3 regions of the Insulibacter thermoxylanivorax genome follow, and region 1 is predicted to be linked to each of the others. Evidence: predicted binding sites of a transcription regulator. Region 1 holds the regulator's gene; each other region holds the start of a gene.
The links. Region 1 encodes LexA, which represses DNA repair genes until DNA is damaged. Its sites were predicted from a motif close to CGAACATATGTTCG; they were not measured.

Region 1 (10,980 bases):
TTCAAGTAAGGCTTGCGGAAAGCGAAGAACCAGATCCCTAACAACAAATACGCGATAAAAGTAATCCAATACATCGTTTCAGATGACTGCACGCCGTAGTACAAGATGCCGTATAACAGCCCTACGCCGATAAATAATACCGGCAGCAAAATGCTCCGTCCCGTATAGAGATCATAATTCACTTTGCTGTTCACCGTTGTACGCCCGGCACGTTTGCGATATTCATTTACTTTCTGCTGGTTGCGATAGACCATGCGTTCCCATTTGCGCGATGACATCCTTATGCCCCCTGATCGTAGAATTCCATATTCTCTATTATAAAAGATCAAACCTCTAAAATAAAATCATAGGACAATAGGAAGATTATATAAGCGTCCAAGCGCCGTCTTCAAAGATAGAAAGTTTCACGTTACGTGATTGATCCAGATGAAACGGTTTAATCCAGAACCGTGAGTCTGTTCGATCTTTAACCGGTTCAAACCATGGATCATAGATCCCTGTGATCCAATAGGAAGCGTATGATCCGTTAATGCTTGAGCTGATCATCCGAATCCACGAAACGAATGTTCTCCAGATGCCCGCGCAGCGAAGCGCGGATCCCTTCAAGATACAGCTTGCGAAGCTTCTTCTGTTCGACAAGCTCCTCAGTGGTCAGTCCAACGGTCTTCTGTTTCTTGAATAGTTCATTAATGCGTCTAATCTGCTCGTCTGTGATCATCGTCTTGGCTCCCTCCTGTGTACATATCAATACTTTGACATCCGCCATGGGGAAAGTCAAGAGAACCCGCACAGCAGGCATTAGCCATAGAAAAACCGCCTTGCTGAGAGGCGGTTGTGTCGCGATTATTCGTTAGTTGATCATGATCCCAGAGGATGGCTCCTCTTACTCCTCGATGCTTCAAAAAAAGCAATGCTGAACGTTCGCGCTGGCTGATCCAGTTCAAAGATGGCATATGATCGATTCGAGATCCTCCATCCCGCTGCCCCCAGCGGTTATGGCAGCCTCAGCAGCATCCCCTCATACAGTATGCTGCCCGTTAAGCCGTTCATGTCCTTCAATCGTCCGATGTAATCATGGATATGGACGTGCTTAGGTTTATGTTCTCTGGCAATCTTCCATAAAGTATCACCGGCTTGCACTTTCACCGTGGCCCCCTGTTCAAATCCGCTGTCCCCTGGGTTTCCCTCATCGCCGCCGTATGGCTGAATCTGATCGACCCTCGCTTCAGCATAAGGATTCGCAGCCGATGAAGCGAATACGGAACTATTGCCTATAAGCATGCCGATCAATATGCCTAAGAACAAAACGGTCAAGATAACGGCTGTCATCTTGCGGTTCATAAAAAATAAAGCATAATGCCTGTGACGGCCGCGCTGGCCTCGTTTCGTCTTCGATCTATGATGGTGGTCATGTTCCGTTCCCATATATCCCAAAACAGTCACTGCAACCATAGATACATCCTCCAAACATTTGTTCTGGTTATATCATAATACGAACAAACGTTTGTGTCAATAAGAAATATGAAAAAGTTAGAAAGACCGTGATGAATATAAATAAGTAAAAACTCGAACTTATGTTTGTACGAACTGCGGTTCTGTGTTATTATTTACCTAGGAGAATCCAGTAAACGGAGTGATTACAATATGACCAAGCTATCGAGCAGACAGCAAGCAATCCTTGATTTTATTAAACACGAAGTACGCACCAAGGGTTACCCTCCCTCCGTCAGAGAGATCGGTGAAGCGGTTGGCTTGGCCTCCAGTTCTACGGTTCATGGTCATCTCGACCGCCTGGAGAAGAAAGGCCTCATCCGCCGGGATGCTACGAAACCCCGCGCGATTGAGATCACGGACGGTTCTCTGGACAGCAATGTCTTCCCTGAATCCGTTGCACGCGTACCGCTCATCGGCAAGGTAACTGCTGGCGTTCCAATATTAGCTACCGAGAATATCGAGGATTACTATCCACTGCCTGCTCATATGGTCGGCGACCATACGGTATTCATGTTAGCCGTCGTCGGCGACAGCATGATCGAGGCAGGCATCCATGACGGAGACTATGTCATCGTCCGCCAGCAATCAACGGCGAACAACGGCGATATCGTAGTGGCGATGACCGAGGATGATGAAGCGACGGTGAAGCGGTTCTACAAGGAAAGCGACCATATTCGCTTACAGCCGGAGAACTCAGCCATGGAACCGATTCGCTTGCGCAATGTGAAGATTCTCGGCAAGGTCATCGGACTTTATAGGGAGATCTATTAATCACAAGCAGATCGGCAGTGCAATAGCGCTGCCGATTGTTCATGTGATGGGCAATGCCCCAAGGACAAAAACCTTCGATCGAGTTCTTCTCCTTCACTTCTCGGTCTATATTGATTAGGACAATAACCGCAAAAAGCTGGCTGTGCATGGATCATTATTAAGAAAACTCGTATAAAACTATCCGGACTTGCCGAGGCTTAAAACGCGCCGAACCAGAGCATCTCCATCGATCATGCCGAAAGCGGAAATAAAGCGAGGATCTGATCCATATGGAAGGTGCGATATCCCCGTTTCTCCTGATCATAGGCGAGCACGAGGCTGCCCTTCACGCGGTGAACGGTGACGATCCGCTTACTGCATCTGTGCATCCGATCCATATAGATGAGCTCCACACTTCTGCCGATATAGCGATCCATCCTCATCATGTCCCCCTCCTGGGCTTATGGACTGAGCGAGATTCAGCGGTCATCGTGTGATCCAACATTCATGCGAACATACATTCTGTCTCTTATCTATATTATATACTCGAATATACGTTCGCATTCAATGGGAATGATCAAATTTTTCTCGTGTTCCATCATGCACAGCAAAAAAAGACTGCCAATCGTGGGAATCGGCAGTCTAAAGATAAGGGCTTGTCCGTTTTATCTTAATATGTCCTTAATATAAAGTCATGTATTGGTCGCGTTCCCATTGATGAACATGGGTACGGTACATATCGTATTCGATCTCTTTGAGTTCGAGGAAATTCGTCAAGGCATGTTCGCCGAGGGCGTCACACATCACTTCATCGCGCACGAGTTCATCGATCGCTTCCCGCAGCGACTTCGGCAGGCTGGGGATGCCGTTCTGGATGCGCTCTTCCTCGGACATGATATAGATATTGCGATCCACCGGCTCCGGCAGTTCCATCTTCTTCTCGATACCATCCAAACCGGCGCGCAGCATAACCGCGAGAGCTAGATAAGGATTGGCCGATGGATCGGGACTGCGCACCTCGATGCGCGTGCTTAAGCCGCGGGAGGCAGGGATGCGGATCATCGGGCTGCGGTTGCTTGCCGACCAAGCCACATAGCAGGGCGCTTCATAACCGGGTACGAGGCGTTTGTAGGAATTGACCGTCGGGTTCGTCACCGCGGTGAAGGCCCGCGCATGGTACAAGATGCCCGCCATGTATTGACGCGCGGTCTCGCTTAGACCCAGTTCATCATCCGGATCGTAGAAAGCATTGGTATCGCCCTTGAACAGCGAGAGATGGCAGTGCATCCCGGAGCCGTTCATCCCGAACAGCGGCTTCGGCATGAATGTGGCATGCAAGCCGTGCTGTCTGGCGATGGTCTTCACGACGAGTTTGAAGGTCTGGATCTGATCCGCGGCCGTTACGGCGTCCGCATATTTGAAGTCGATCTCGTGCTGTCCCGGGGATACTTCATGATGGGAGGCCTCGATCTCGAAGCCCATCTCCATAAGCGTCAACACGATCTCACGCCGGCAGTTCTCCCCGAGGTCCGTAGGCGCAAGATCGAAATATCCGCCGTGATCATTCAGCTCCAGAGTCGGGGCCCCGCGCTCATCGGTCTTAAACAGGAAAAACTCCGGTTCCGGACCGACATTCATCGCGGTGAACCCCATCTCTTCGGCGATCTTCAGGTTCCGCTTCAAGATGTTGCGCGGATCCCCAGGGAAAGGCTGTCCATCCGGCAGATAGACGTCGCAGATCAGACGCGCGACGCGGTCCGTTGTCACCCAGGGGAAGATAACCCAGGTGTTGAGATCCGGATAGAGATACATATCCGACTCCTCGATCCTTACATATCCTTCGATGGAGGAACCGTCGAACATCATCTTGTTGTCCAAGGCTTTCTCCAGCTGGTTAACCGGGATCTCAACGTTCTTAATCGTTCCCAGCAGATCTGTAAACTGCAGCCGGATGAATTTTACGTTATTATCTCTTGCTTGTTTGAGGATGTCTTCCTTTGTATACCCCACATGAACAACTCCTTCATCATTGTCGAACGCGTGTTATGTTTTGAAAAACCTTGCAAGCTCTCCTTGCAATAAGGTTGTCCTATTGTATCGATTGCCCGTTAGCATCTGGTGCTTCATCAACCGGCGGAACTGCTTGGAATCTGCAAATTTCCGCCGTTGTTCTTCGCTCTGCGGTGTGATGACTGTCGCTTCTTCTGAGTCCGAATTGACCGGCTTCAGCATCTGTTTAATCCCCGCGATATTGACGCCCTTCTCGATGAGGCTCTTGATCTCCAGCAATCGCTCTACATCGTTAAAGGAGAACAGACGCTGGTTGCCTTTGGTGCGTGCAGGTCTAACCAGTCCATGCTGTTCATAGTAACGAATCTGCCGCGCAGACAGGTCCGTCAGTTTCATCACCGTACTGATCGGAAACAAGGCCATGTTGCGACGGAGTTCATCACTCATGGGACCACACCACCTAATTTAGTTATTGAAGTTACCCATCATTGTATCATGTTCAGATAAGGTGTCAATCGATGTGAGGTTTGTGAACACACACTGTTACTGCTTGCCTGGGCAACCCAGATATGAGCGGATCGTGATCCAGGTCGTCCTCAGATCTTGGCCGGATCGATTCGCCCGCTCTGGACCAGATGATCAAGCGCTGTTAGTACTCCCAGCTTCGCATGGGCATAGGTTAGTCCACCCTGTACATATGCAATATAAGGTTCACGAATCGGCGCATCCGCCGAAAGCTCCAAACTTCCCCCTTGGATAAAAGTGCCCGCAGCCATAATGACTTGATGTTCATATCCAGGCATATCCGACGGAACCGGCACGACGTGGGAATCGATGGCCGAAGCCCGCTGGATCCCTTGAACAAAAGCGATCAATTCCTCCGCATCATGGAAGCGAATCGCCTGAATGATGTCCGTCCGCGGTTCATCCACCGTCGGCGAGGTCACATAGCTTAGTTCTTGGAAGACCGCTGAAGTCAGGATGCTTCCCTTCAGAGCTTGTCCAACGGTATGAGGAGCCATGAACAGCCCTTGATACATCAGCGCCGTGGCCCCAAGCATCGCACCTACTTCACCGCCGAGACCCGGCACCGTCAGACGATAAGCCGCAAGATCCACATAGCGTTTCTTGCCGACGATATAGCCGCCGGTATGCGCCAGGCCGCCGCCGGGGTTTTTGATCAGGGAGCCTGCCATCAGGTCAACGCCGACTTCCGTCGGTTCATAGATCTCCGCAAATTCGCCGTAACAGTTATCAACGAAGATGATGAGATCCTGGCGAATCGCGCGGATCTGATTCACCATCTCCGCAATATCGGCGATGCTGAAAGAACGCCGCCAAGAATATCCGCGGGAACGCTGTATGCCGATCACCTTCGTCTGCGGGGTGACTGCCTGCCGCACAGCGTCCCAATCAACGGAACCATCCTCGCGCAGCGCCACTTCGCTGTAGGAGATCCCAAGATCCCGCATGGAGCCGGTTCCGTCCCCCTCTTGGCCGATCACTTTGTGAAGCGTGTCATAAGGCGTGCCTGTGATGTACAGAAGGTGATCTCCCGGCCGCAGCACCCCGAAGAGCGCTGTGCCGATCGCATGGGTGCCCGATGCGAAGTGCGGCCTTACCAGCGCAGCTTCTGCACCGAATACATCCGCATAGATCTGATCCAGCACCTCTCTGCCTAGATCATTGTATCCATAACCTGTGGAGGAATTCAGATGGAAGTCGCTGACCCGCTGTGCTTGGAAAGCTTCGATCACCTTCGCTTGATTGTACTCCGCAGTGCGTTCCACCCCTTCAAAATAAGGCTTGGCTAAATTCTCTGCTCTTTCGATTAGATCTTTGTATCGTTCGAACAATTCGCGCATTCGTGCTGTCAATGTGTCTACTCTCCTCGTCCCTGATAATAATCAATCGATAACGCAAGCATATAAGTGCGGACTCTAACCAGCCTATGGCAGAGCCCATTCACCAACATAGCATAAAGTCATGACAAAAACATCCGCCGCGGCTATTCCACACGATAATCCTCGAGCTCGCGGGCAACTTGCGCGAGAATCGAGGACCTCGCGCTTACCCGGAGCAGGATCGATTCCGCCTCCGCCTCCTCTTCTTCCTGACGAACGACCCCGCCTATGCGATAGATCTTTGCGATGAGATCACCGCGGATGATCGGAATGCGGTACAGGTGCTCCTCTTCCTCTAACCTGTCTTGCAGATATTGGACAACGCGTTCAAGATCCTCATCGCTGTAGGCAGAGATCCTCATCCAGGGATCCTTCGCGATCAGCGTATCCTGCTCTTCCGGCGTGAGCAGGTCGATCTTATTGAATATGACGATCCTGTCCTTGCCTTGTGCTCCGAGTTCCGCAAGCACCTCTTCGACAACGGCCATCTGCTGATCCCGCATCGGCGATGAACTGTCAACGACATGCAGGATGATGTCCGCTTCATTGACCTCCTCCAGCGTAGCGCGGAAGGCGGCAACCAGGTCGTGAGGCAGGTTCTGGATGAAGCCGACGGTATCGGTCAGCACCAGGTCCAATCCATTCGGCAGCGTCAATCGCCGCGACGTTGGGTCGAGGGTTGCGAACAGATTATCCTCCGCTAACACATCCGCCTTCGTCAAGCGGTTGAGCAGCGTCGATTTGCCCGCATTGGTGTAGCCGACAAGCGCGAGCTGTGTGACTCCGGAACGACGTCGCTTTGTGCGGTGCAGCTGTCGGTGGCGCTTCACCTCTTCGATCTGCTCTTTGAGGTCGCGGATCCGCCGCTGGATATGTCGGCGGTCCGTCTCAAGCTGCGTCTCCCCGGGACCGCGGGTACCGATGCCCCCGCCGAGGCGGGAGAGATTCTTGTAATGCCCCGCGAGTCTCGGCAGCAGGTACTGCAGCTGCGCCAGTTCCACTTGCAGCTTTCCCTCTCTTGTCTTCGCCCGTTGAGCGAAGATATCGAGGATGAGCTGCGTGCGGTCGATGATCTTCGCATCGATCGCCGACTCCAAGTTGCGCACCTGAGCGCCGGATAATTCCTGGTTGAAGATGATGACGTTGGCCTCATGCATCTCCTTCAGCATGCGGATCTCTTCAACCTTGCCTTTGCCGATATACCAAGCGGCGTCGATGCTGTCCCGATATTGGACGACCGTTTCTACCGTTTCTACGCCCGCCGTCTCCGCTAAGCTCCGCAGTTCTTCGAGGGAATGTTGTACGGCTTCTTCAGGCTGCTCTTTCGCCTTCATCTCGACAGTGACAAGAATCGCTCTTTCTTGTACGGTTGATTGGGTTTCGATGGGAGATCTTCTCATATCGCTTAGCTCCTATGTAACATGTTGGGTGGTTCTAATCATAGATCCCGATTACAGGTAGATCTGATGGCGACCGCTGGGGTCGATCTTAAGATCCTCTGGACAGATCTGCATCAATTCCTGTTTGGTTATAGACCCGGACGGATGCTGCTTAAGCAGCCTCACCGCTTGTTGGCGGATACAGCGTTCGATCGTATTGCGCACAAACCGGGCATTGCTGAAGCCGCGCAGGAACTTCGCCCTTTCCTCTTGCAGATAGTGTTTGAACCGCATGAAGGTTTGCGGCAGGAAGACATATTCCCGCTCCTTCAGCATCTTCTCTGCGATCATCAGCAGCTGATCCAGTGTATAGTCAGGAAAATCAATCTGAATCGGAAACCGCGAAGGAAGTCCGGGGTTCATCGCCATAAATTCATCCATCTCATCAGGATATCCCGCTAAGATCAAGACAAACTGATCCTTATAATCCTCCTGAGCCTTGACCAAGGTATCGATGGCTTCCTTGCCAAAATCCTTCTCTCCGCCCCGCGTCAGGCTGTAGGCTTCATCGATGAACAGCACGCCGCCGAGGGAGCGTTTGATAAGTTCCCGGGTCTTAATCGCCGTATGACCGATATATTCGCCGACCAGATCCGCCCGCTCCGCCTCGATAAAATGTCCCTTGCTCAGTACGCCCATCGTGCGAAAGAGCTTCGCGATCAGCCTGGCGACGGTAGTCTTCCCCGTGCCGGGATTGCCGCGGAATATCATGTGGTAGACTTGCGGGCTGCAAGCGAGCCCGGCTTCCGCCCGATATTGAGCAATCTGCAGAAGCGCATAGATCTCGAAGATCGTCTCCTTGACCTGCTCCATGCCGACCATCTCATCCAACTCGCGCGCAATCTCTGCGAAGGGCTCCGGTGCACCCGCTGTCTCCGACCAGCGCTTCGCCTTCGTCCTCGCCCCTGCTTCCGCTTCATCGACTCGCCGCAGGATGACATTGATCTGACGGGACGGCGGTGGAGATGTTCTTACAGAAGCCACTACATGATCGCTCAATCTAGGCACCACCTTCTGATCGTCATGTTATCACCTGCACGCGTTAACTAACATGACATAAGCCGCAGGCTGTCGCCCGTATGCCGTATGTGATCAGCTGCAGGTTATAAGCTATATATACGCAGCAGCCCAGAAATCGTGACATGAACTTGCTTAGATCTCCTATGAGTGAACCAGGAAACGCTCAACGGAGGTGACGACCTCTTCCTGTTCCACATCCCAACAGATCACATGTTTCGAACGCGGAAACATGATGACTTCCGTCCGGCCGGGGATCACCCTGCGCAGGTAATCAGCACTTCGCGGATGCACGATCTGATCGCGGCCCGATTGACAGATCAAGGTCGGCTGTCTGACGGAGCGGAACTCGCGGCGCAGCCTAGAGGCCAGCCTGACGAACTGCATCACCGCCGACTGAGGGATCTTCGCGATCCTGCGAAAATGGGAGAGATCCCGGCGGCGAAACTTCTCCAGGAAGAAAGAGATATACCTGCCCGGACTGATATAGATGACTGCGGCATTCAGAAGAACGACCCGATCCACCGGATAGCGATTCGCGATATAGGCAGCGAGCAGGCCGCCCATGGAGAACCCGACAACGGAGAAAGAGCCGTATCGTTTAGCACAGGTCTCTGCCTCTTCCTCCGCTTCTTTCAGCCAATCCATCCAGTTCACTTCGCCGATCCTCGCGAACCCATCCTCGTGTCCCGGCAGATAAGGTGCCCGGCAGTTCCAGCCATGGGCTTCAAGCATATGCGTAATCGGCTCTACATCGGAAGGGGCGCCGGTAAACCCGTGCAGGAGCAATGCACTTCGGTTTGCAGGAATCGTATGTTGAACCTCCTCGGTTTCGAAACTCATCGTATCTCGTAACCTTCCTATCCGTATGGTAATCTATGATCTCTGTTTATTTTTCCATACATCGCTATATTTTATCAAGATTAACAGGTTCGCAAAGCGCAAAAAAGCTGACTCCAGTCGCACCAGCAACCGAATCAGCTTCGTAAGCCCTTACATCATCCTAACCAACATCACCCGGATTAGGATTCTGCAGGTTCAGGCATCAGATTGATATTGCGCTGCGGCGTAAAGGTCGAAATCGCATGCTTGTAGATCATCTGCTGCCGCCCTTCACTGTCAAGGATAACCGTGAAATTGTCAAAGGCGCGCACGACTCCGCGGATCTGGAAGCCGTTGGTCAGATAGACGGTGACCGGTACATTGTCCTTACGCAGTTGATTCAGGAAATGGTCTTGAATATTAATGGGTTTGTTCATGGGATGAAACCTCCTATATATATTGGCGATCATAAGTCCGAGCTTAATCAGCTGACTTTAAAGCATACGATTGAATGATGAATGGCGGGCGGGCAGCGTTCGCATCGTCTTCACCGCGCAAAGCTCCTGTTTATAAGGTGATGGAGGCTGCCGACGGCCGCTGATCATGCATCAGAGTAAAATTTATTCCTAATTATATCATTAATTCTGGCAAGATTGGAATCGAATTTTGCCCGGTCCGTGACGTCGATCCAGATGATGCCGCGCATATGCCGAAACCAGGACAACTGGCGTTTGGCGAAGCGACGCGTGTTGCGTTTAAGCAGTTCGATCGCATGTTCCCTATTATATTCGCCGAGCAGATATCCTATGATCTCTTTATACCCCAAACCTTGCATAGAAATCAATCCCGGACCATATCCGCTGTCCAATAAACGCTGCACTTCTTCGATCAATCCCTGTTCGATCATTAGATCCACGCGCTGTTCGATATTGCGATACAGCTGGCTGCGCTCCATCGTCAGACCGATGATGCAGGTATGATACGGCGATTCCTTGGGCTGCTTGGCCAGGTATTCGGTCAGCGTGCGCCCCGTCAGATGATAGACTTCGAGAGCGCGGATCACACGGCGGATATCATTCTCATGCAGGCGGTCAGCAGATGCAGGATCGATCTTCCGCAAGCGGTCATGCAGCGCCTTGGCACCATGGGTCTCGGCATAAGCCTTTAGTTCCTGGCGGAAGGTTTCATCCTGTCCAGCCTCGCTGAAGCGATAGCCGTAAACCACGGACTGGATATAAAGTCCCGTCCCGCCTACGATGAAGGGCAGTTTGCCGCGGGAGGCGATCGCTTCAATCGCCCGCGTGCATTCCTCCTGAAAGTCCGATACAGAATAGGCTTCATCCGGATCGCGAATATCGATCAGATGATGGGGCACCTTCGCCCGCTCTTCCGGGGTCGCCTTCGCCGTGCCGATGTCCATGCCCCGGTACACCTGCATCGAGTCGCCGGAGATGATCTCACAATCGAAGCTTTCGGCCAGTTTCAGACTGAGAGCGGTCTTGCCGACGGCCGTCGGTCCAACAAGCACCAGCAAATTGTGCCGC
Region 2 (10,980 bases), on a different contig from region 1:
ATCCGCGAGAAGCTGCTTGTCAGCGGTGATCTTGCCGCCATCCAGCCTTATATTCCACACTATACCGCAGAGATCCTGCAAAGGGAATGGGACGCCGGCCGCGCTCCAGTTCATTGGGAGCGGCTGGCCGTGCCGCTGATGCAAGCGATCCTCAGCCGCAGCAAAGAGGAATTAGCGGCACTGGCGGAAGTAAGCGAAGGTCTGGAGAATCGCATCCTGCGCGCATTGAACGAGCTGGAAGGCAGCTGCAGCGTCGAGCAGCTGATCGAGGGTTGCAAGACGAAGCGCTATACCCGCACGAAGCTGCAGCGCACCTTCACCCGCATCCTCCTCGGCCATCGCAAGGAACTGCTGACCCGGGATGTCTTGGCGCAAGGCGTTCCTTACCTGCGCATCCTCGGTTTCAGCCGCATCGGCCGGCAATTGCTGAAGCAAATGAAGCAAACCGCTTCTGTACCGATCATCACGAATGTCGGACAAGAGGTGCATCCGCTTATGCTGCTCGATATCCAAGCTACGGGCATCCACGCCCTTGGCTACCAGCACTTCACTGCCCATGATCTCCTGCGCGATTATTATGAACCGCCGCTGATGCTGCAGCAAGAAACTTCAGCGAGCGAAGAAGTCCCTGCAGCAGATGCGGCCGAAAGCGGATCGCTTTGAGCGGCGGCGGTCCGCTCGCTTAGGCAGCCGGGATAACCCTGTGAGACCCGATGCCAGCCGCGGCTGCCGCTTCATCCTCAGCACCTGCTTCCTCCGCCTGTATGGCTGCCCCCTCTGCGGCCGCTTTGGGAGGGAGCTTGCGCAGATATTCCAGCGCATCGCTCAGCGTGCGAACCTCCACGATCTGCATGTTGGAGCCGATCTCCTCCGCCGTCCGCACCGCTTCGGAATAATTCTTGATATGAAGACCCCGCTTCTCATCGATGTAATCCGCAGGGGCCAGGAAGATATCGGCGCCGTCCCGGTCCGCCCCGATCACCTTGTGGCGGATGCCGCCGATCACGCCTACATCGCCCTCGGGACTGATCTCTCCCGTACCGGCGATGCGATAGCCGCGGCTGATATCCTCCGGCACGAACCGGTTATAGATCTCCAGCGCGAACATCAAGCCGGCCGAAGGACCGCCGATGTCTTCCGTCGAAATCTTCACGCGGTACCGCTCATCCTCCGGCTCGACGCTGCGCATCACAAGCAGGGATACGCCCAGCCCTACCTCAGCTTCCTCTCCTTCAGAAGACGGCAGGCGGCGCAGCTCGATCTCTTCCGTGTAACGGACATTGCCGCGAAGGAAGGTCACGGACGCCAGATCCCCTTCCTTCTTGGTACTGAGATGCTGTTTCAGGTCTTCGAAGCGCTTGACGGCCTGCCCGTCAAGCGCCTCGATGCGGTCCCACAGCTGCAGCACCTCCGCCGCAGGATAGTCCGCCATGACGCTCTGCACATACAATCCTTGGTCCTCGTAGCGATAGGGGATGCCCAGCTCCTCGTACACCGCAAGGATCGCATGGTTCTGCGAACCGAGCATGTTGATCTGCTGCCGGCTGTGATACTGTTCCTCCGTCTCCCCTTCATAGAAAACTTCTTCGCGTTTGTGAAACTCCGCATACGGATCCAAACGCAGCATGAGATAGCTGAACAGATCCGGGTAGCTTTGGTAGACCGCCGTCAAGAGAAAGGCTCCTTCCTCCTTCCCGCCGGTTTCTGTCTCTACCATCTCCCCGATCTCCTCCGTCGGTCCGGGCAGATACACCACATAATTCGTAGGAATATTCTGCAAGATCATAATCGCGAGGATCGCCGCCAACATGGCGATGATCAGTGCATGGCCCAGCCGATATAAGGTGCGTTGCATGTTGTGCTCCTTTCTAAGCGCAGCGCTGCCGAGGGCATGCTCCGGTCATCCGTCGTCCAAGCAGGTCTAAACAAGCCCGGCAGAACGTAAGATGCAATAAGTCCACTTAACAGGAGGCAAAGCATCGGTGACTGCTTCAAATTTCCGCAACAGTCCCATATTAACCATCATCCTCGGCACAGCAGCCTGCTTCGTAGTCGGTTTTATCATTCTCTATCCCGATCAGATCCTGAACTCCTCTCTCGAAGGGCTCACAATCTGGTGGAAAATCGTCTTTCCGGCGATGCTGCCCCTTCTGATCCTCGTTGAGATCATGACCGCCATGGGCATCATGCACTTCATCGGCGCCCTGCTCGATCCCGTGATGCGCCGCATGTTCCGCCTGCCCGGCATCGCCGGCTGGTGCATCGCCGTCGGCTGGACCGCCGGGGCGCCGGCTGGCGTGCAGCATATCGCCAAGCTGCGCCATGCCGGGCAGCTCACACGGCAGCAGGCGGAACGCCTGCTGGCTCTGTCCTATGCAGCCAGTCCCGTGCTGATCGTCATCGTCATCGCCGCCGGTTTCTTCCAGCGGCCGGAGCTAGGCGTGCCGCTCCTCGTCATCCATTGGCTCGGCGCCCTGATCGCGGCGCTGATCGCGACGGATTCCGCTGCCGATCGCAAGCAGCAGTCTGCCGGCCCCGCCCAGCATCGCCGCCGCAGCAAGCGGCAGCCGGGACTCCTCCGCCGCAGTTTGCTGGCAATGGAGCAGGCCCGCTTCGAAGACGGGCGCAGTTTCGGCCGCCTGCTGGGGGACAGCGTCTTCGACTCCATCCAGAAGCTGATGATCGTCGGCGGATATATGATCTTCTTCGCCGTCATGCTCAAGATCATCTCCCTCTCCGGCGCAGACCACCTCATCATCCAAGGAGGCGCCGCCCTGGAAGCGGCCTTCGGCCTGCCTGCCGAATCCCCCGCCGCATGGCTTGCCGGTTTCTTCGAGCAGCATCTCGGCGCCTATGCCTTGCGCAGTGCTTCTTATGATATCTGGTCGCTGGCCGTATTAAGCGCCCTGCTGGGCTGGAGCGGCCTATGCCTGCAGGTGCAGACCCGTTCAGCGATGGCGGGGACGGATCTGCGAGCGGCCCCATTCCTCTTATCCCGTATCGTGCACGCCGCAGCGGGAGCGGTGCTCTCCTTCCTCCTCTTCCCGCTGCTGAACCTGCTGCCGGCAGCTGCCCGCGGCTTCCGCCTGTCCGAAGAAACGGGCGTGCCGGTATGGGCGGAATGGCCGTATGCAGCGGGAGCCTCCCGCGGTTATCCCGATCTCATCACCGTCATCCGCTTCGATGCCTGGCTCATCTTCGGCGCTTCCTGCGGGATCTTGCTCCTCGCTTTGCTCTCGCTTCTGTACGATGCGATGTCCGATGCGGGCCGCCGGCACAACGGCTGAACGCTTCTCCAGACCAAGCAGCGCGGACCGATCAGACCAGCCGCTTATTAGACGGGGAAGGGTACTTCTTCCTGAGCGCCTCCTCTACGATCTTGGGCACCAGATCCGAAACATTGCCGTGATATTGGGCGATCTCCTTCACGATACTCGAACTTAAGTAAGAGTACTGCGGATTGGTCATCATGAAGAAGGTCTCCACTTGTCTGTTCAACTTGCTGTTCGTAGAAGCGAGCTGCAGTTCATATTCAAAGTCGGATACCGCCCTCAGTCCCCGGATGATGATGCTGGCTTGCTTCTGCTGCATATAGTTCACCAACAGATCCCGGAAGCTGTCGACCTCAACATTCGGCATATCCTTCGTCACTGCGATGAGCAGTTCCTTCCTCTCCTCCACGGAGAAGAGCGGCTTCTTGCTCGAGTTGTTGAGCACAGCCACGATCACATGGTCAAAATGTTTCGCAGCCCGGTGGATAATATCCAGATGCCCATTGGTCACCGGATCAAAACTTCCCGGATAGACCGCGATGAGTTCCGGTCTCGGTCGCTTCATAGCGCCTCACTCCAATCTCTACTATGTATCTTGATGTTGTCTGTCTTCGATGCCGCGGCGAATCTTCTCCATCCCAACCCTCCGCCCGTTCTGCAAGCGTCAGTCCTGTACGCGGTAGATCGAAACGGCGGCTTCCCCGTATACGGCACGCCGCACGCATACACTCCTGCCGATGCTCGGTTCATATGTATGTTTGGCATCATGCTCGATGACGATCCTTGCTCCCTCGGCGAACAATTGCTTCTCCTCCATCTCCAGCATGATCTCATCCATATTCGTATATCGGTACGGCGGATCGAGGAAGACGAGATCGAAGGCAAGACCCCTCTTCGCCAAGATCGACAACGCCCTTCGTGCATCATTGCGGTAAAGTTCAGCCCGATCGGCGAAACCTGTGCGCTCCAGATTATCCCTAATCGTATCGACCGCCCGTCTGTCGTGATCGATCAGCACCGCCCGCTGCATACCGCGGCTGAGCGCCTCAATCGCCAACCCCCCCCGACCCGGCATATAGATCCAGCACCGTGCCGCCGTCGAAGTAAGGTCCGATCATGCTGAACACGGCTTCTTTCACCTTATCCGTCGTCGGCCGCGTCGTGCTCCCAGGCACGGCCTTGAGCGGCCTTCCTCTGGCGGTTCCGGATATGACTCTCACTTGCTTGTATTCCCCCTTACCGGATCACCGTGGCATGGAAAACTTCTATACGCTATACTAACACATTCAAAAAAAAATACGAAAACCAAAATCCGTTCTCCGTGCCCCTAAACACAAAAAAACCGCGCCAATTCGCGGTCAAAAGAATTCGGGCACCCTCGCGGGTGCCCTTTTCATGGGAGAGGAGAAACCGGATGAAGAGCTTATGGGGAAACGTAAGTCTTCTCCGCGGTTGTCTGCAGCATCTCTCGATGCCGCTATCTATATCTTGTCCGTTCTTCACAGATCTATACATCGCAATCAAAAATTTTTTTGGTTCTTTTGACGATCCAGGGCCCAGCCTCATGAAAGGTCGTCAGGACGTTCGCCATCCAGCAGTTTATCCAAGGTATCAAGCATCTGACGCACGGAGTCCTCATCATACTTCCCCCGCTTCTTAAACTCTTGAAGCGTCCTCCTGAGCTCGCCGGCAATTCGCTCCTGCTCGGCAGTGTCCTCCATGCCTTCGGGATCGAACCATACATATTTGTCCTCTGGGCCGTTGCGCAGATATGGACGCAGCCAATTATCCGGATACGTATAATCCTGCTCGCCCAACACCATAGCCAGCACATCGTCCGTTTCCAGCGGAAGCAATTGATGGTAATATTCGCCCTCACCACTTCCGGACAGATCGACATGCAGATAGACATAGTGCAGATAATGTTCGCCGGTTTCTCTGTCCCTGACGATCTCATACTGCTCCAAGTCGCCCGTCAGCAATTCCTGTATGTTCTCCAATCGATCTTGCAGCATCTGCGACGGGATGAGTTTCATCGTGTGAAAGGATTGCGGCATGGCGAATCTCTCCTTTCTTTCTTACGCTTCATCATACCACATTTCCTCAGTCTGCATGTACATTCCGTTGATTTTTTGCGGGTGAGGGTGTTTTTGCCGGCGATCTTGCCCTTGAATAGGAACGTACATTCGCATTATAATAGAAACATACCACATGTGCGAACATGTGTTCTGTTCATGTTTTCTGTTTCGAATCCAAGGGAAAGCAAACAGGTGATGCCTATGGAATCCCGAAGAGACAGGATTATCTTCCTCGTCGATATGCAGAGCTTCTACGCCAGCGTCGAGAAGGCGCGGCACCCTGAACTGCGGGACAAACCGCTGATCGTCGCCGGCGACCCGGCACGCCGTTCGGGGATCGTCCTTGCCGCCTGCCCCCTCGCGAAGCGATGCGGGGTCACAACGGCGGAGAGGCTGGGGGAAGCCGTGCGCAAATGTCCCGACGTCGTCGTCATCCGGCCGCGCATGCAGGAGTACATCCGCGTCTCGCTGCAGATCTCCGCGATCCTGGAGCGCTTCAGCGATCTCGTCGAACCCTATTCCATCGACGAACAGTTCATCGATGTCACGGGGAGCTACTTGCTGTTCGGCAAGGATCCGCAGGAAGTCGCGCGCAAGATCCAGGCGTCCATCAGCCGCGAGACCGGCGTTTACGCGCGGGTCGGAATCGGGCCGAACAAGGTGCTGGCGAAGATGGCCTGCGACAACTTCGCTAAGAAGAATGCCGACGGCATCTTCACGCTGACCCATGAGAACAAGCGCGAGCACCTCTGGCCGCTTGCCATCGACAAGATGTTCGGCGTCGGCAGCCGCATGAACCGTCATCTGCGGCGGCTCGGCATCCACACGATCGGCGATCTCGCTGCCTTCCCCCTGCACAAGCTGCAGCGAATCTGGGGGGTGAACGGACATGTGCTGTGGATGACGGCGAACGGCTATGACTATTCGCCCGTCACGCCGACGACCCATGACACGCAGAAGGGGATCGGCCATCAGATGACCCTGCCCCGCGATTACCGCACGGCGGAGGAGATTCGCGTCGTACTCATGGAATTAAGCGAAGAGGTGTGCCGCCGCGCCAGAAGCAAGGGGCTGATGGGCGAGACCGTGAGCGTCGGCTGCCGCGGCGCCGACTTCGACCGTCCCACGGGCTTCCATCGGCAGACGAAGCTCAGCAGTCCGACCAACCATATGCCGCATATCTTCGCCGCGGCGCAGGCGCTGTTCGAGCGCCACTGGGACGGCGAGCCGGTGCGCAGCGTCGGCGTCTCGCTCACCCAGCTGAGACCCGATGACGAGTATCAACTGGACCTGTTCCTCGACCGCGAACGCGAGCGCAAACTCGATCATGCCGTGGATGCGATCAAGGAGCGGTACGGATCCGCCGCGATCGTACGCGCCGTCTCCCTGACATCCGCCGGCCAAGCTTATGATCGGGCGCAGAAGATCGGCGGCCATTACAAGTAATATGCTGCATGAGTCCTATGCCTCATGCACCGCTGTCTTGTCGGCATCAGCCCATGCCGCTCGCATCCCGCGCAGCTGCTTCTGATGCTGCAGTCCGCATCTCCCGGCTCCATGCCGCGGCCTGTGCGGTACGATGATCCGGCGCTTCCTGCCTGTGATCATCCTATCCGCCGATCACCTGCTGATGGCCCCTGCGCGAACCAACCCCTTGGTCTTTGATCTTGCAGCCATGACATTCTTCCGAAAGGAGTGAACACCGATGTCAGACAACATGGACGAACATCTCCGCCGGGGCAACTTATTATGGGAGGGAAGCCGCATGTTCTTGCCGGAACATCGCGAACAATTGCTTGCACAACGGCGCAGCCGACAGGCCTTCCGCATGCCGCACTTGGATGAAGAACGGCTGGCCGACATGAGCCGCGCTGTCTCCGATTCCTTCACCCATGAGCAGCCGATCACCGTCGTATACGGCACGAAGTACGGCACGCAGCGCTTCACCGGCATCGTCAAGGGAGTCGATCCCTTCGCCGGCAGGGTGAAACTGGTCCGCACCGCCGACAACGAGAGCCAAGCAGCAAGCGGTGAGGAAGATGAGACCTTGCAGATCGCCTTCCGGCAGATCGTCGATATCCAGGAGTAAGCGGCTTAGAGACCGCGCCGTCCGTCTGCCCGGCCTAGCGCCGGGTCTTTGCTTTTATTAAGATTATTCATCATTTCATCGTCACAGAGGATCGTTCCGCCCCCGCGATGCGGCCGTCAGCGAAACATCCCCCACAGCTTGATCAGATGGAACATGTTGTTCGGATCGATCTTCTGATCCAGAACGAACTGTGTAATACTCGCCGTCTGCTGCTCATCGATCGCGATGTCGATCACGTAAGATACGGATGCGATCAATTGACGAATCGCTGCGGGGTGTTGCAGGTGTTCCTTGGTCACCCCCTGCAGCATCGCTTTGACCTGCTCTCGCAGCCCCGGATCCTTCAGCCTCTCCTTCACCGCTTGCACCAGCTCGGGACTGATCCCATATTCCACATACCGCATACGGATATCCCTCCTATATTCCTTGAAAGTTCCCCTTTACGCGAAACGGGGGAAGCACCCCTTGCATCTCCTGCCGCCGCAGACCCCCATCACGCTCAGAGAGAATGGACTGACGATACAGTGTATGTTCACTGCCTGTCCAGATATCCACCGTCATCTGTCCCAGCATCGGACCAAGCAATCTGCCCGATTCAGCCGGCATATTCAGCCAATAAGAAAGCCAGGCGAAACAATGCTCACCTGGCATAGGTCAAAGAATAGCCATTTAGTCCAATATATCACCGGACAGCACTTTCTCCCGTTGCAGCATCTCACGAAGCGGTGCATACTCCGGCGACGTCCAAAAATCCCGCCGCTGGATCAGATCGGCTGCATCATCCCGCGCCAGCTCGAGAATCTCGAAATCGCTCATCAGGTCGGCGAAACGGAACTCCGGCAGACCGCTCTGCTTCGTGCCGAAGAAATCCCCCGGCCCGCGCAGTTCCAGATCGCGCCGTGCTACTTCAAAACCGTCATTGGTCTCCATCATCACCCGCATGCGCTCCTGCCCAACCTCCGTCTTCGGATCAGCGATCAGAATGCAGTAGGACTGATGCTCGCCGCGGCCGACGCGGCCGCGCAGTTGATGGAGCTGCGCCAGCCCGAATCGCTCGGCATCGTAGATGACCATCACCGTCGCATTCGGCACATCGACGCCGACCTCCACCACCGTTGTTGAGACAAGCATATGGGTCTCGGCGTCCTTGAATTTCCGCATCTCCTCATCCTTCTCCGCAGCCGGCATTCGGCCGTGCAGGAGGCCGACGCGAAAGTCGGGGTAAGCCTGCTGCAGCTGAGCATGGAGATCGATGGCGTTCTGCACGTCGAGTTTCTCCGATTCTTCGATCAGCGGACAGATCACATAGCACTGCCGCCCGGCCGCCATCTCCTTGCCCATGAAGACGATGATGCGCTGCAGCATATCGTGCTTCACCCAATAGGTTTTGACCGGTTTGCGCCCTTTTGGCAGTTCGCTCAGGGTGGATACATCCATATCGCCGAAGGCCGTAATCGCCAGCGTCCTGGGGATCGGTGTGGCGGTCATCGTCAGCACATCGGGATCCATCCCCTTGCGGCGGAGGATGCTGCGCTGATTCACTCCGAACCGATGCTGCTCGTCGGTGATCACCAGTCCCAGCCGCCGGAAATACACATCCTCCTGAATCAGCGCATGGGTGCCGACGATCACATCGGTGATCCCCATCTGCAAGGAGGCCAGCACATCCCGCCGCTGTTTCTCCGTCATGCTGCCTACGAGCAGGTCCACCTGGATGCCGAAGGGTTCGTACATCCGTTGCAGGTTGCGCATATGCTGCTCCGCCAGAATCTCCGTCGGCGCCATGAGCGCCCCCTGACTGCCTGCCTTCACAACGGCAAACAGTGCCGCAGCTGCCACCACCGTCTTGCCCGAACCGACATCGCCCTGCAGCAGCCGGTTCATGCATCCCGGCTCACGAAGGTCGCGAAGGATCTCATCGATCACCTCTTGCTGCGACCGCGTCAAAGTAAAGGGCAGACTGCGGATGAATTCCTCCACCTGAGCGCGGTCGATCGGATGCGCGATGCCGTGCTTTCTGTTCTTATTCGCTGCCTTTAACGCTTGCAGTTTCAACTGGAACATCAAGAGCTCTTCATAGACCATGCGGCGGCGTGCAGCTTGTCCTTCATCGATGTTCTCCGCGTAGTGCACGCCGAACAGCGCTTCCCGCCGCGATAACAGCTGATGTTTGTGAACCAACTCTGCCGGCAGCACCTCTTCGATCAGATGGCCGTATTGTTCCAGAGCCTGCTTGATCACCTTGCGCAGCCATTTCTGGGAGATGTCCCCGCTTACCGAATAGACGGGCTGCAAGCGTCCCGTCTGCCGGTTCTTTCCCGCTTGGAATTCCGACTCAGCTACGGTGATCTGCCGCCGCCGGGCGTCCCACTTGCCGGTCAGGACGATATCCACCCCCGGTCTTAACCGTTCTCTGAGAAAATGCTGATTAAACCAGACAGCATTCACCGGCATGCCGCTGACGATCACTTTGCACACCATGCGGGACTTATTCCTGCCGTACATCTGCACATAGGGCGCACCGTATACTGTCGCTTGTACCGTAATCTTCTCCCCGTCGCTGACTTCCGACAGATCCCGCATCCGGTAATCCTCATAGCGAAACGGAAAATATTCCAGAAGATCTTGCACCGTGAAGATCCCAAGCTGGTTCAAGAGTTCCGCTCTGCGCGGACCGACCCCTTTGACGAAATTCACGGTGGTCTCCGCAAGTTTCCCCTTCATGGTTCTCCTCACCTCTAAACAACAAAAAAGCCCCTATAATCCTAGACTACCCTAAACATTCGCGGGTTGACAACCGGATATAGGGACTTCCTCGTTCACTTATGGAGGTTGTTTATGTATGGGATAAGGATAAGGTTGTCACTCGGATTCCATAAGCGGGCTCATGAATACCGCGATCACGCCAGTCCCGGCATGCGTGCCGATGACAGAGCCGATGCGCGTGTAGACATAGCGGTGGACGATGAATTGTTCTCTCACCATGTTGCCCAGCTCTTCAGCCGTTTCCTTATTATCGGCATAGGCCATATGTACGACCACCGGTTTATCCATGGCAAAATCCTTCTTCAACAGTTCGATGATCCGATGCATCGCTCGTTTCTGACCGCGGATTCGGTCCACAGCGTATACCTCACCATCGTCATCGATGCTGAGAATCGGTTTGATATTCAGAAGCGAACCGAACACAGCTGAAGCCTTGCCGATCCTTCCTCCCTTGTGCAGATACTCCAGCGTATCAACCAGGAAATAGAGCTTCGTGCTGGAACGCAGGTTCTGCACGAGATCGATGATCTCTTCCTTGCTCTTCCCGCTCTCAGCAGCCTTCGCAGCTTCTTCTACCAGCATTCCAAGTCCGTAGCTGGCGCTCTTGCTGTCGATAATCGTGATGTCCGCTTCTTCTTCCAGCATAGATTTGGCTAAAACGGCCGACTGGTAGGTACCGCTGAATGCTGCAGAGAGATGAATGGAGATGATCTGTGTGCCGGGGGTTTCATTTAACTTCTTATACACCTCAAGAAAGTCCATCGGCGAAGGCTGG
Region 3 (10,980 bases), on a different contig from region 1:
GAACTGGTGTACAATGCCACCGGCCGCTCCTTCTTGTTCATCGACGGGAAGCTTAAACCCATTCCTGAGGATACGGTGTTTGGCATCCCGCTCAGCGTCGAATCCCTTAGCGAGAGTGAGCTGATCTCAGAACAGGGCAAGGAAGAGGCGCTGAGGGACCTCACCACGCCGAACGACGGTCGGTTCACCAAGGAGGATTCCCTCGGTGCATTCCTCAGGTACTTCCTTGGCGAAGAGATCGTCGCAAGGCAGATCGCTCCGGTGCTCTCCGGAGTCTATTCCGGCCGTTTGGATGACTTGACGATCGCCTCCACCATGCCTTATCTGCTCGATTACAAAGAGGAGTACGGCAGCATCATCCGCGGTCTGGAAGCGAATAAGCACAGATTCCAAAACACCGGCGGCGGTAAATTCCTGTCCTTCGAAGGCGGCCTGTCCCGGCTGCCCGAGCGGATCGCGGAACAGCTTGAGGATGTGACCATCCGCTTAGGGACAAGAGCCCTTCGCCTTGCGAAGGCGGAGGAGGGATGGACGATCGAGCTGAGCGGCGGGCAGACCATACGCGCCGACTTTGTGATCCTGGCGGTCCTTCATACCCACGCGCAGCAGATCCTGCAGGATACTGAGCTCAACGAGCTGTTCGGGCAGCTGCAAACCCATTCCTTGATCAGCGTGTATCTCGGCTATGATCTGGAGGATGATGTGCTGCCCGCAGACGGCACCGGCTTCATCACCGCCGGGGAGGATGAGCTGACCTGCAGCGCCTGTACGTGGACCAGCCGCAAGTGGTCTCATACTTCACGGCATCATAAGCTTCTCCTCCGGCTGTTCTACAAGAGCTCTCAGCCCGTCTATGAACGGCTGGCCAAGATGAGCGAAGCCGAGCTCTTATCCGTTGCCAAGCGGGATGTCGAGCGTTCCATCGGCATCGCAGCACAGCCGGTGATCCATGCGGTAACGAGATGGCATGAAGCAATGCCCGTCTATCATATTCGCCATCAGGAACTCGTGACCGGGCTGGAACAGGAATTGAAGGAACGCTATCCCGGTGTTCTCATCGCCGGTTGTTCCTACTACGGGGTAGGGATCCCCGATTGCATGCAGAGCGGCGAGCAGGCCGCTGAACGGATCATAGAGAGCATCAGCGGCAAGGTTTAAGGCTTCGGCCCACAGCCTTGCCCAACGTTTCATGTAACACCCCTCGATTGCCTTCATGGTGATCGGGGGGTGTTTTGCGGTGAGGGGAAGATTCACATCCCGATGGGCGGCGACATATCGTATACCACAGCGGTGAAAGAGGTGGTGAATGGGTTGCCGATTCAAGCAGTGCTGCAAGGTGCCGGTCTGATCTCGGGTCTTGTCCGCATCGATCTGAGCGACGGGGGAAGATGCGCGGTGTGCACCATCATGCTTGGTTCCCTTACGAGTGATCCCTGCCCGTGCACAGCGGATCAGCTTCTGTTTAACGTATTGAATTACCAGACGGGGAAGAAGCAGATCCAGCTGCAGCATGCCGAGTACGTGCCCAGGGGCGGCACCGTCCAGCGAGCGTCTTGGCAGCTGCAGGAGGATGTGGAGTTTGCTTACGGGAGATTCGATTATGCCTTGGTCTGCTCCGATGAGGGCCGGCCGCTCATGCCGGGGGATCTGCTCATCGTCCGCCTCTGTACGAACCCAGGGGGATTAAGATTCGGCTACGAGTGTTTCATGGATGCCCCTGCCTCCACCTTCAACGGTTTCCAAACAGCACTGGTCATCAAATATCCGGGGTACAGGCAGATGCTGGCCGGCGGGCAGTTTGAACCGGACTTCTAAGCCGCAGTCCATATGCAGCCGATCGCGGTTGATTGTGAATGGGGATGTTTGCTCACTTGCTATATGAGAACGTTTGTTCGTATAATAAACAAGTGAGGTGAAGTCTTCATGGCCGATTTCGATGCAGAAGCCCATGTGTATGATTATATTGTCTATGTCTATCTGATCAAGGCGCTGGATCGGGACCGCAAGGTGCTCAGGCAGCTGAAGCTGGCCCGCGCTTGGGAAGGGCTGGCGGAAGCGCTGCTAACCCGCCTGGTGGCAGAGCTTACCGACCATAGGCGCCGCATGGCAAGGCACGGCTTGCGCATCGTGCTCGAGGAGATCGTCCCCGGCAACAACGTTCATGTCATGTATACCTATCGCCGCTATGAATATCATTGCTATATGCTTCCCTATGTATTAAAATCCCGCTGCGAAGACAAAATATTACAGTTAATACAAGATATGCACCTGGCGGAAGGATAGATTTCTGATCATCCATCGCAACTCTGCATGATTATTTGCGTATAACTATGCGAATAGGATTCTAAGGATTAGTTCTCATATTAGATGTGGAGGTATTACATACATGAACTGGAAGCGCACGGTGCTGTTGTCGCTTGTGCTGGCAGCAGTTGGTACAGCGGCAGTGTACGCAGATGATATCTACGAGACGATCAAGGCAAAGAAAGTCAGCGTATCCGTCAACGGTCAATCCCTGAAAGAACAGGGTCTGCAAGTCAACAGCAAGGTCTATGTCCCGCTTAATGAGATGGCGGACACGGTGCAAGCGATGATTGAGTACGACGGCGATCAGGTTGCGATCTACAAGCCGAATGTTCATATGGCATTGTTCTCTGTGGTGAAGGACCGCATCACGACCCCCTTCGGCAACGTGACGAAGGGCGGCGAATATAACTTCGCGATTTTCACACAGGTGGACAATCTGCAGAAGGAAGTCAAGAACCTCAAGTTCGAGATCTTCGATCCCCATGGCAAGTCCGTGTACAATGCCATATTTCCGCTCAGCCTAAAGGATAATTTCTGGCATTTTACTCCGACGATTACACTGAAGTTCAACCAGACGGGAGAATACAAGATCAGAGCTTATATGCAGCTGTCAGTACAAGGCGGTTACCATCTCGTCTCGGAGAAGATCATCCAATCGCTGGAGAAGTAATCCGCGGTTAAGCTGTCTCATCGACCTCTGTGAGACAGCTTTTTTGTGTGCAATGCGGGGAAATTCCTGCTTATAGTCGGAATTGTCTGGTTTTGAAGAAAATATTTGCTTCAGCCCATGAAAAAATGATACGATACACGAGAGAAGTAAAATGAATGATGAAATGAGGGTTTACGATGAGTGAGCATGAACATCAACATGAACATGATGAACACGAAGATATTGTTGTAACGATGACTGATGAAGAGGGCAATGAACGGGAGATGCTGCTGGCATTTACATTCGATGTAGATGAGCAGATCTACGCCGTGCTTCTGGACTACCATGATCCGGAAGAGGAAGGCGTCATCATGCGCCTCGAAGAGGAAGAAGGAGATACCGTTCTTGTTAACATAGAGGATGATGAAGAGTGGGAACGCGTGGTCGCTGTCTACAATGAGTTAGCTGAACAAGAGCAGTTCTAATTCATCCCTGTGTCATTCGCGCACAAAGCACAAAACCGAGAACCCGGCGGCGCCGTGGATTCTCGGTTTTGCTGCTTATACGGCGGCGTTCCCGCTGATGGTTCATCGATTTCAGACATTGCCGGCGGAACAGCGGCCGCAACGCTTACTTGCGCGTATTAAAGTACATCGTGCGGCCGTTAAACATGGTGACTTGGGCCTTGAGCCGGCGCCCGATGTACCGGCACAGCTCGTTGGCTTTCGCTTTATCCCCGTGTGTAGCGCCGTCGGGAAGGACGACTTGAATATAGGCGATCGCTTGCTCCGGCTCCATTTCCTGCTTCGTACCGATGCCGATGAAGATGGCGCGATAATCCGCATGTTTCCCCCGCAAATAGAGCCATTCATGCTCTCCGTCCCTTCTCGTCTCGATCTCGTAGGGGAAGGCCATCTCCGCATAGTTCCAATCCAGCTGCTGGCCGGTAAGCGCCGTTTGGCTGCGATACCTTTCCAGCACTTGCACCACATCATCAAGGGTGATGCTGTCGTGATCGGAACCTTGCACCAATTCGATATATGCGCTTTGACCCATCTCTACACCTGCCCGTCTCGTCATATTTCCATTATATATGATAGCATCGAAGAAAGCGTTTTACAATGAAGAAGACGGTTTGATGCTGCTATGGACAAGCTGCGGATTAGAAGATCGGAGCCTTCTCTATGATGACCTTCACGTTCTGGATCGTCTTGTCCTCCGGCCCTTGGATGGGCAGCCCCACTTCCAGATGCTCCATGATGTAATCGATATTCTCCTGGGTGATGATCTCTCCAGGCAGAAGAACCGGAATCCCCGGCGGGTAGATCATGATGAATTCTGCGATGATGCGTCCTGCTGCCTGCTTAAGCGGCACCACTTCAGTGTCGGCATAGAAAGCATCCCGCGGCGAGAGCGACAACTGCGGGATCTCTGGTACGCGCACTTTAACGGGATTGGCTGTGCTCTGCTGCGCATGCATTGCCGACAGTTCGCGCAGCGCATCGACCAGCCGCTGCACCGACTGCTCATCATCCCCGGCGGTGATCAGACAGAGGAGGTTATACATATCGCTTAGCTCTACCTCGATGTTATGTGCCTCCCTGAGCCAGCCTTCTGCCTCATATCCGGTGATGCCGAGCTCAGCGACATGGATCGTCAGCTTCGTCGGGTCGTAGTCATAGGTAGCTTCATTGCCGCGAATCTCGTCGCCGAAGCAGTACAACCCCGGTATGGCATTGATCTCCTGACGCGCATAACGGGCGAGGCGCAGGGCGTGTTCGACCATCTGTCTGCCGTTCAGCGCCAGATGCCTGCGGGCCGTATCCAGCGATGCCAGCAGGAGATAAGAGGTCGACGTCGTTGTCAGCATGCTGATGATCGCTTGCACGCGCTTCGGATCGACGCGCCCCTCCCGCAGATTGAGGATGGAGCTCTGGGTCAGCGAGCCTCCCAGCTTGTGCACGCTGGTCGCGGCCATATCTGCACCTGCCTGCATCGCCGAGAGGGGCAGCGCTTCGTGAAAATGGATATGAACGCCGTGCGCTTCATCGACCAGCACGGGAACATCGTAACTATGAGCGAGGTCGACGATCTCCTTCAGGTTGGCGCAGATGCCGAAGTAAGTCGGATTGATCACGAGCAGCCCCTTGGCATCGGGATGCATCTCCAGCGCTTTGCGCACGGCGCGCGTCGTGATGCCGTGAGCGATGCCCAGACGGTGATCCATCTCCGGATAGATGAAGATCGGCTTCGCGCCGGCCAGGATGATGGCCGTCATGACCGATTTGTGCACATTGCGCGGCACGATGATCTTATCCCCGGGGGAGCAGACGGACAAGATCATCGTCATGATCGCCCCGCTGGTGCCCTGTACGGAGAAGTAGGTATGGTCGGCGCCGAAGGCCTCCGCTGCCAGGCGCTGTGCTTCCATAATCACACCTGTTGGTTGATGAAGGTCATCCAGCGGAGCGATGTTGATCAGATCGATGGACAGCGCATTCGAGCCGATGAAATCCCTGAACTCGGGATCCATCCCGACCCCTTTCTTATGCCCAGGGATGTGGAATTGAACTGGATTGCGCTCCGCGTGCTGCCGCAGAGCTGTGAACAACGGTGTGCGATTCTGATCCATCTGTCAGCCGTCCCTTCCTTGTGAACGTTCGTTAGTATGATGACAGATTTCATGAAACATCTCATGATATATGTCATAGGATAAACAAGCAAGAGTATACAAAAAGTTAGATATGGATTCAATAGCCTTTGTTAAAAATGGATATAAAACCATCCCTTTGGAGAAACTAACCCCTTACGAATCCAAGGTAAAGCGGGGGGTTTTGTTCTTGGCAACAGAGGCTAAGGAACAGCGGCGGCTGTTCACGCCCTTCATCATCCGGATGCTGCTCGTTCTGTTCTTCGTGGAGTTTGTAAAAGGGGCGCTCATCGTGACGATCCTGCCCGTCTATATGAACATCGTGCTCGGTTTATCCGCTTATACCGTAGGCTGGACGCTGGCTCTGCAATATGCGGGGGATAATCTGTTCCGCACGCCGATGGGATATGTGATCGACCGCATCGGCTATCGCATCGGCATCCTGGGAGGCGTGGCTGTGGCCGGTGTTTCCGTGTGGATCATGGCCTATGGGAAAAGCAGCGGGTGGATGCTCCTCGCAGCAACCCTGCTGGGGATCGGCACATCGCCGCTTTGGCCGAGCGTTATCGCCGGAGCCACGGCAGAAGCAGGGGAACAGGCGCGCGGCAAGGTGATGAGCGTCGTATATGTCGCTTGGCTGTCGGGGACGGGACTCGGCCCCGTTGTGATTAACCTGCTCATCCGAGGGAATGATTATTTGCCGACGTTTTGGTTCTTGCTCGGCCTGTTGGCCTTCGTCCTGGCGATTGCCCTCTTCCTGCCCGATCATGCGGCGAAGGGAGGGCCGGGGCGGCACGAATATGCCCTTCGGACGAAGAGCGACTCGCCGCTGCTGCAACGGGCGTCGGTTTATATCCGTAACGTCCTCAGTTCGATCCACGTCAGCCCCTTGTTCTACCCCGCATTATTCCTGCAGAACATCGCCATCGGTTTGCTGGCTCCGGTGCTGACCCTGTATGCAAAGGAGATTCTTCATCTCAGCAATGTCATGTACAGCCTGCTCTTGATCTTCGGCGGGGGCATCACGATCCTCCTCCTGTACCCCGTCGGCCTCCTTGTCGACCGCTGGGGGACGCGCTGGCTTCTGCATATCGGTTTTCTCTTGTCCAGCGCGGCGATCGTGTTCTTCACGTCAGCGCGGTCGATGCCGCTGTTACTTGGGACGTCAGGCCTGATCGGCGTGAGTTATGCCCTGATCATCCCTGCATGGAATGCCTATATTGCAGCATTGGTGCCGGAGGATAAGCGGGCTTTCGTGTGGGGATTTTTCCTGACGATCGAGGGGGGAGGGATGGTCGCCGGTTCCATCTTATCGGGACGGCTGTGGGATACCTTCGGACCACAGGCGCCTTTCTTCGTGAGCGGCGGGGTGATGGTTGTGATATTTGTTCTCCATTTGTTCATTTCCAATAAACAGCCTGTTATGGTACGATGAGACATGTCGCGACAGTGTGACAAACGTTACAGTGCATGTTCCAAGGAGTGTGGCAGGCATGAAGCAATTGGGGATCATTTTCCTCATGTTACTCAACGTATTCATTGGGTTCGGCATCATCATCCCGGTTCTGCCGGAACTCGTTCCTCCTTATCATCTCTCGTTGATGTTATCCGGATATTCGCTGATCTCCTTCGTCATGTCCCCGCTGTGGGGAACTTGGTCGGACAAGCTTGGACGCAAGCCGATCATCATGACGGGGATTGCCGGCTATGCGCTGAGCTTCTTCCTGTTCGGCATCGCTGAACATCTGTGGCTGATGTATGTGTCCCGCCTTCTGGCCGGATTCTTCTCGGGCGCGGTGATCTCCTGCGCCGTGGCCTATGTCGCCGATGTGACGGATGAAGAGAATCGCACGCGGGGCATGGGCCTGGTCGGCATGGCCATCGGTCTCGGCTTCGTCATCGGCCCGGGGGTCGGCGCGGCCTTGAGTCTCTTGGGGTACTCGATTCCGTTCTTCGCCTCATCGGCTTTGGCCCTTATCACCTTGTTCTTGACGATCCTGTATCTCGATGAGTCGCTTGCTAAGGAGAAGCGGGAGGCGCATCTGCCGGGGCGAAGAGCTGCGGGTCGTATATCGAGCTGGCAGGCCTTCGCAGGGGCGATGAAATACCTCTACATCCTGGGGTTCATCGTATCTTTCACCCTGTCCGGATTGGAATTTGCCCTTTACTACTATCAAGCGGAGCGCATCGGCATCACGCCCTTCGATATGGGCATGATGTTCATGGTCAGCGGCATCGTCGGCGCGGTGATCCAGGGGGGCGTCGTGCGGCGGTATATCAAGAAAGGGGACGAGCCGAAGTTTATGACGCTCGGCCTGCTCTTATCGGCGGCCGGTTTCTTCCTCATCATCTTCTCTGCTAATCTGTTGACGGCCACGCTGTTTCTTACGGTCTTCTCGGCAGGCAATGCCTTGGTGCGGCCTTGCGTCACCTCGCTCATCACGCAGAAGACCACTGTTGGTCAGGGAACAGCCAGCGGGCTCAGTTCGTCGATGGACAGCCTTGGACGCATCACCGGACCGCTGTTCGCGATGGGGGCCTTCTATATCGCTATCCAGCTTCCCTTTGTCCTGGGCGGGATCATCTGCCTTCTTGGTTTGTTCCTGCTGCAGAGGTTCATGTCCTTGGATGCAAAGGCAGAAACGGCGGGATAACCGTAACAGAAGAGGCCGTTCAGAAGGGGAATGTAAAGAAGGGACCTGTTGTACGAGGTCCCTTTTATGTTTAATGAGCAGTGGAAGATATTGATCCCTTGCATGAACACACCGCTCTGTGGTATTACTTACTTTCCTGCCATAAGCCTGTTGACAGTCCTGCGCATCAACGCCTATGAATCGCTCAAGACGTTCATCTTATGTCGGCTTGGCAGGAGAAAATTAATCCATAAACCAAGTTGCGCTTTCATATTAATCAGTATAAGATATTGGTAAGAGAAAATTATCAGAATATTTTAATAATAAGACATTGGTAAGATATGGAGGGATTGCCGTGACCAAAAGCTATGAAGTGGAGTATTGCAATCTTGAGTTGCGTTTTGACCGCCGGCAAATCCAGAGTTTTATCAAAGATCTAATCGGTGAAGGTTACTCGCTGTATTGGAGCGAAAACGATACGTATTTTATGATCTCGATCCGCGCAGGCCGCAAGCTGATCAAGCTGAAGTTCCAGCGCATGGGCGAGCGGTTCAAGCTGGTCGGCACTTACTCCTTCCGCGATGAGAAGCTGATGGAACTCATGGAGAGGATGATCGGCGACACCCGCGGGCACGCGGTAGTGAAGCGGTTCCGTGACCGGCAGATTCTAATCGAGAACATCATGTTCGGTGAGATCATTCGCACGGTGGAGATCAACGGGGTGGAGCACAAAGTAATCTATCAGAAGGAGCCGGTCATCACGATGGAGTCGATGATCGAAGCCTATCGTTCGACGCGTGCTGAGGAGCGGGCTAGGGTGGTCAGAATGGAGCTGGATTATGAGCTTGCCGTCCTGCATGAATGCATGATGAAAGGTGACGCCGAAGGCATCGCACGTGCTAAGGAGAGATTGGAAGCACTGCGGCAGGAAGCTTTGCAGCTTGAACTATAATGAATATACAGTCACAAGGTATAGGACAGATTAGATCCGCTGTCTGCGAAGGTATAGATTCCCTCGCGGCAGCGGATATTTACATAAAACGTAAATAATAACGTTGTAAAAAACTATTTCACAAACCGTGCTGAAATATGTACAATAGACCATATGAGAGAAATTAAACAAAATATAAGAAGTGGGGCGAGACTATTGTCTAAACAACAGATTGGCGTAGTCGGTCTGGCAGTTATGGGCCGCAACCTGGCGCTGAACATCGAAAGCAAAGGATTCTCTGTATCGGTGTATAACCGTTCGCCGGAGAAAACCAAAGAACTCATTGCAGAACATCCTGATAAGAATCTAGTAGGTACTTATTCCATTGAGGAATTCGTACAATCTCTGGAGCGTCCGCGCAAGATCCTGATCATGGTCAAGGCCGGTGAGCCTACGGATGCGACGATCAATCAATTGCTGCCATATCTCGAGAAAGGCGACATCATCATCGACGGCGGCAATGCCTACTTCCCGGATACGCAGCGCCGCAACCGCGAATTAAGCGAGCGGGGCATCAACTTCATCGGTGCAGGGGTATCCGGCGGCGAGGAAGGTGCGCTGAATGGACCAGCGATTATGCCCGGCGGACAGAAAGAGGCTTACGAACTGGTTGAGCCGATTCTAACGGCTATCGCGGCTAAGGTGAATGGCGAACCTTGCTGTACATATATCGGTCCGGACGGCGCAGGTCACTATGTAAAAATGGTGCATAACGGAATCGAATATGGGGACATGCAGCTGATCTGCGAAGCTTACCATCTGATGAAGGAGATTCTGGGGCTTACGGCGGATGAACTTCATGAGATCTTCGCTGAGTGGAACCGCGGTGAGCTGGACAGCTATCTGATCGAGATTACAGCGGACATCTTCTCTAAGAAAGACCCTGAAACCGGGAAGCCGATGGTCGACGTGATCCTGGACGCAGCCGGCCAGAAGGGCACAGGCAAGTGGACGAGCCAAAGTGCGCTTGATCTGGGTGTACCGCTGTCAATCATCACGGAATCGGTATTCTCCCGCTTCCTGTCTGCGATGAAGGAAGAACGCGTAGCAGCGAGCAAGGTGCTCAGCGGACCGAAGTCGAAGGTTGCCGTAGAGGACAGAGAGGCCTTCATCGAACAAGTACGCAGAGCTTTGTTTGCGAGCAAGATCGTCTCCTATGCCCAAGGTTTCGCACAGATGCGTGCGGCATCGGAGGAGTATAACTGGAATCTGCAATACGGCAACATCGCGATGATCTTCCGCGGCGGCTGCATCATCCGTGCGCAGTTCCTGCAGAACATCAAGGATGCCTACGACCGTGATCCCGAGCTTCGCAACCTCCTGCTCGATCCTTACTTCAAGGACGTCGTCGAAAACTATCAAGATGCATGGCGTCAAGTGATCCAGATCGCCGTTGCGAACGGAATCCCGGTACCGGCATTCTCCAGTGCGCTGGCTTACTACGATTCCTACCGTTCGGAACGTCTGCCGGCGAACTTGCTGCAAGCTCAGAGAGACTACTTCGGTGCGCATACGTTCCAACGCGTGGACAAGGAAGGCACATTCCATCATCAATGGTTCTAATCCGAGACGAACTCGTCCAGACCATACAGAGCTTCCATTAGATACTGCTTCAATCGTTCGCATTCCTGATCGTAGAAGGGATTGCGGTGGATGAGCATCATCGCGACTTCTGCGAAGCAGTAGAAGTTCTCGATTAAGCGTGGCTGAGGAAGGACCGCAAGGGCCGGATCCTTATCAGCCACTTTTT

Region 2: PRECH8_RS05310 (DNA polymerase IV) is a predicted target of LexA. The motif match lies at 5,448-5,461, and genes of this name have one in related genera.
Region 3: PRECH8_RS04185 (YhjD family protein) is a predicted target of LexA. The motif match lies at 1,882-1,895, and genes of this name have one in related genera.

Annotation. Positions count from the first base shown of each region.
Region 1 is NZ_BMAQ01000014.1:56,748-67,727, forward strand. Features, by position in the region: gene PRECH8_RS07755 (methyltransferase) at 1-278, opposite strand, end outside; gene PRECH8_RS07760 (DUF896 domain-containing protein) at 527-718, opposite strand; gene PRECH8_RS07765 (LysM peptidoglycan-binding domain-containing protein) at 994-1,452, opposite strand; gene lexA (transcriptional repressor LexA) at 1,645-2,265, shown strand; gene PRECH8_RS07775 (hypothetical protein) at 2,496-2,687, opposite strand; gene glnA (type I glutamate--ammonia ligase) at 2,926-4,254, opposite strand; gene PRECH8_RS07785 (MerR family transcriptional regulator) at 4,288-4,701, opposite strand; gene PRECH8_RS07790 (methionine gamma-lyase family protein) at 4,851-6,119, opposite strand; gene hflX (GTPase HflX) at 6,263-7,558, opposite strand; gene PRECH8_RS07800 (AAA family ATPase) at 7,610-8,596, opposite strand; gene PRECH8_RS07805 (alpha/beta hydrolase) at 8,759-9,457, opposite strand; gene hfq (RNA chaperone Hfq) at 9,637-9,873, opposite strand; gene miaA (tRNA (adenosine(37)-N6)-dimethylallyltransferase MiaA) at 10,038-10,980, opposite strand, start outside.
Region 2 is NZ_BMAQ01000006.1:185,775-196,754, forward strand. Features, by position in the region: gene PRECH8_RS05280 (nucleotidyltransferase) at 1-663, shown strand, start outside; gene PRECH8_RS05285 (YlbL family protein) at 683-1,855, opposite strand; gene PRECH8_RS05290 (nucleoside recognition domain-containing protein) at 1,983-3,287, shown strand; gene coaD (pantetheine-phosphate adenylyltransferase) at 3,319-3,837, opposite strand; partial or broken gene rsmD (16S rRNA (guanine(966)-N(2))-methyltransferase RsmD) at 3,937-4,492, opposite strand; gene PRECH8_RS05305 (hypothetical protein) at 4,835-5,329, opposite strand; gene PRECH8_RS05310 (DNA polymerase IV) at 5,552-6,796, shown strand; gene PRECH8_RS05315 (hypothetical protein) at 6,812-6,958, opposite strand; gene PRECH8_RS05320 (YolD-like family protein) at 7,056-7,439, shown strand; gene PRECH8_RS05325 (stage VI sporulation protein F) at 7,556-7,843, opposite strand; gene recG (ATP-dependent DNA helicase RecG) at 8,109-10,163, opposite strand; gene PRECH8_RS05335 (DegV family protein) at 10,302-10,980, opposite strand, start outside.
Region 3 is NZ_BMAQ01000005.1:248,228-259,207, forward strand. Features, by position in the region: gene hemG (protoporphyrinogen oxidase) at 1-1,158, shown strand, start outside; gene PRECH8_RS04180 (hypothetical protein) at 1,312-1,815, shown strand; gene PRECH8_RS04185 (YhjD family protein) at 1,924-2,283, shown strand; gene PRECH8_RS04190 (hypothetical protein) at 2,387-2,977, shown strand; gene PRECH8_RS04195 (DUF1292 domain-containing protein) at 3,154-3,441, shown strand; gene PRECH8_RS04200 (DUF1885 family protein) at 3,587-4,012, opposite strand; gene PRECH8_RS04205 (aminotransferase class I/II-fold pyridoxal phosphate-dependent enzyme) at 4,119-5,588, opposite strand; gene PRECH8_RS04210 (MFS transporter) at 5,797-7,041, shown strand; gene PRECH8_RS04215 (MFS transporter) at 7,100-8,260, shown strand; gene PRECH8_RS04220 (YkzI domain-containing protein) at 8,595-9,191, shown strand; gene gnd (NADP-dependent phosphogluconate dehydrogenase) at 9,387-10,793, shown strand; gene PRECH8_RS04230 (hypothetical protein) at 10,790-10,980, opposite strand, start outside.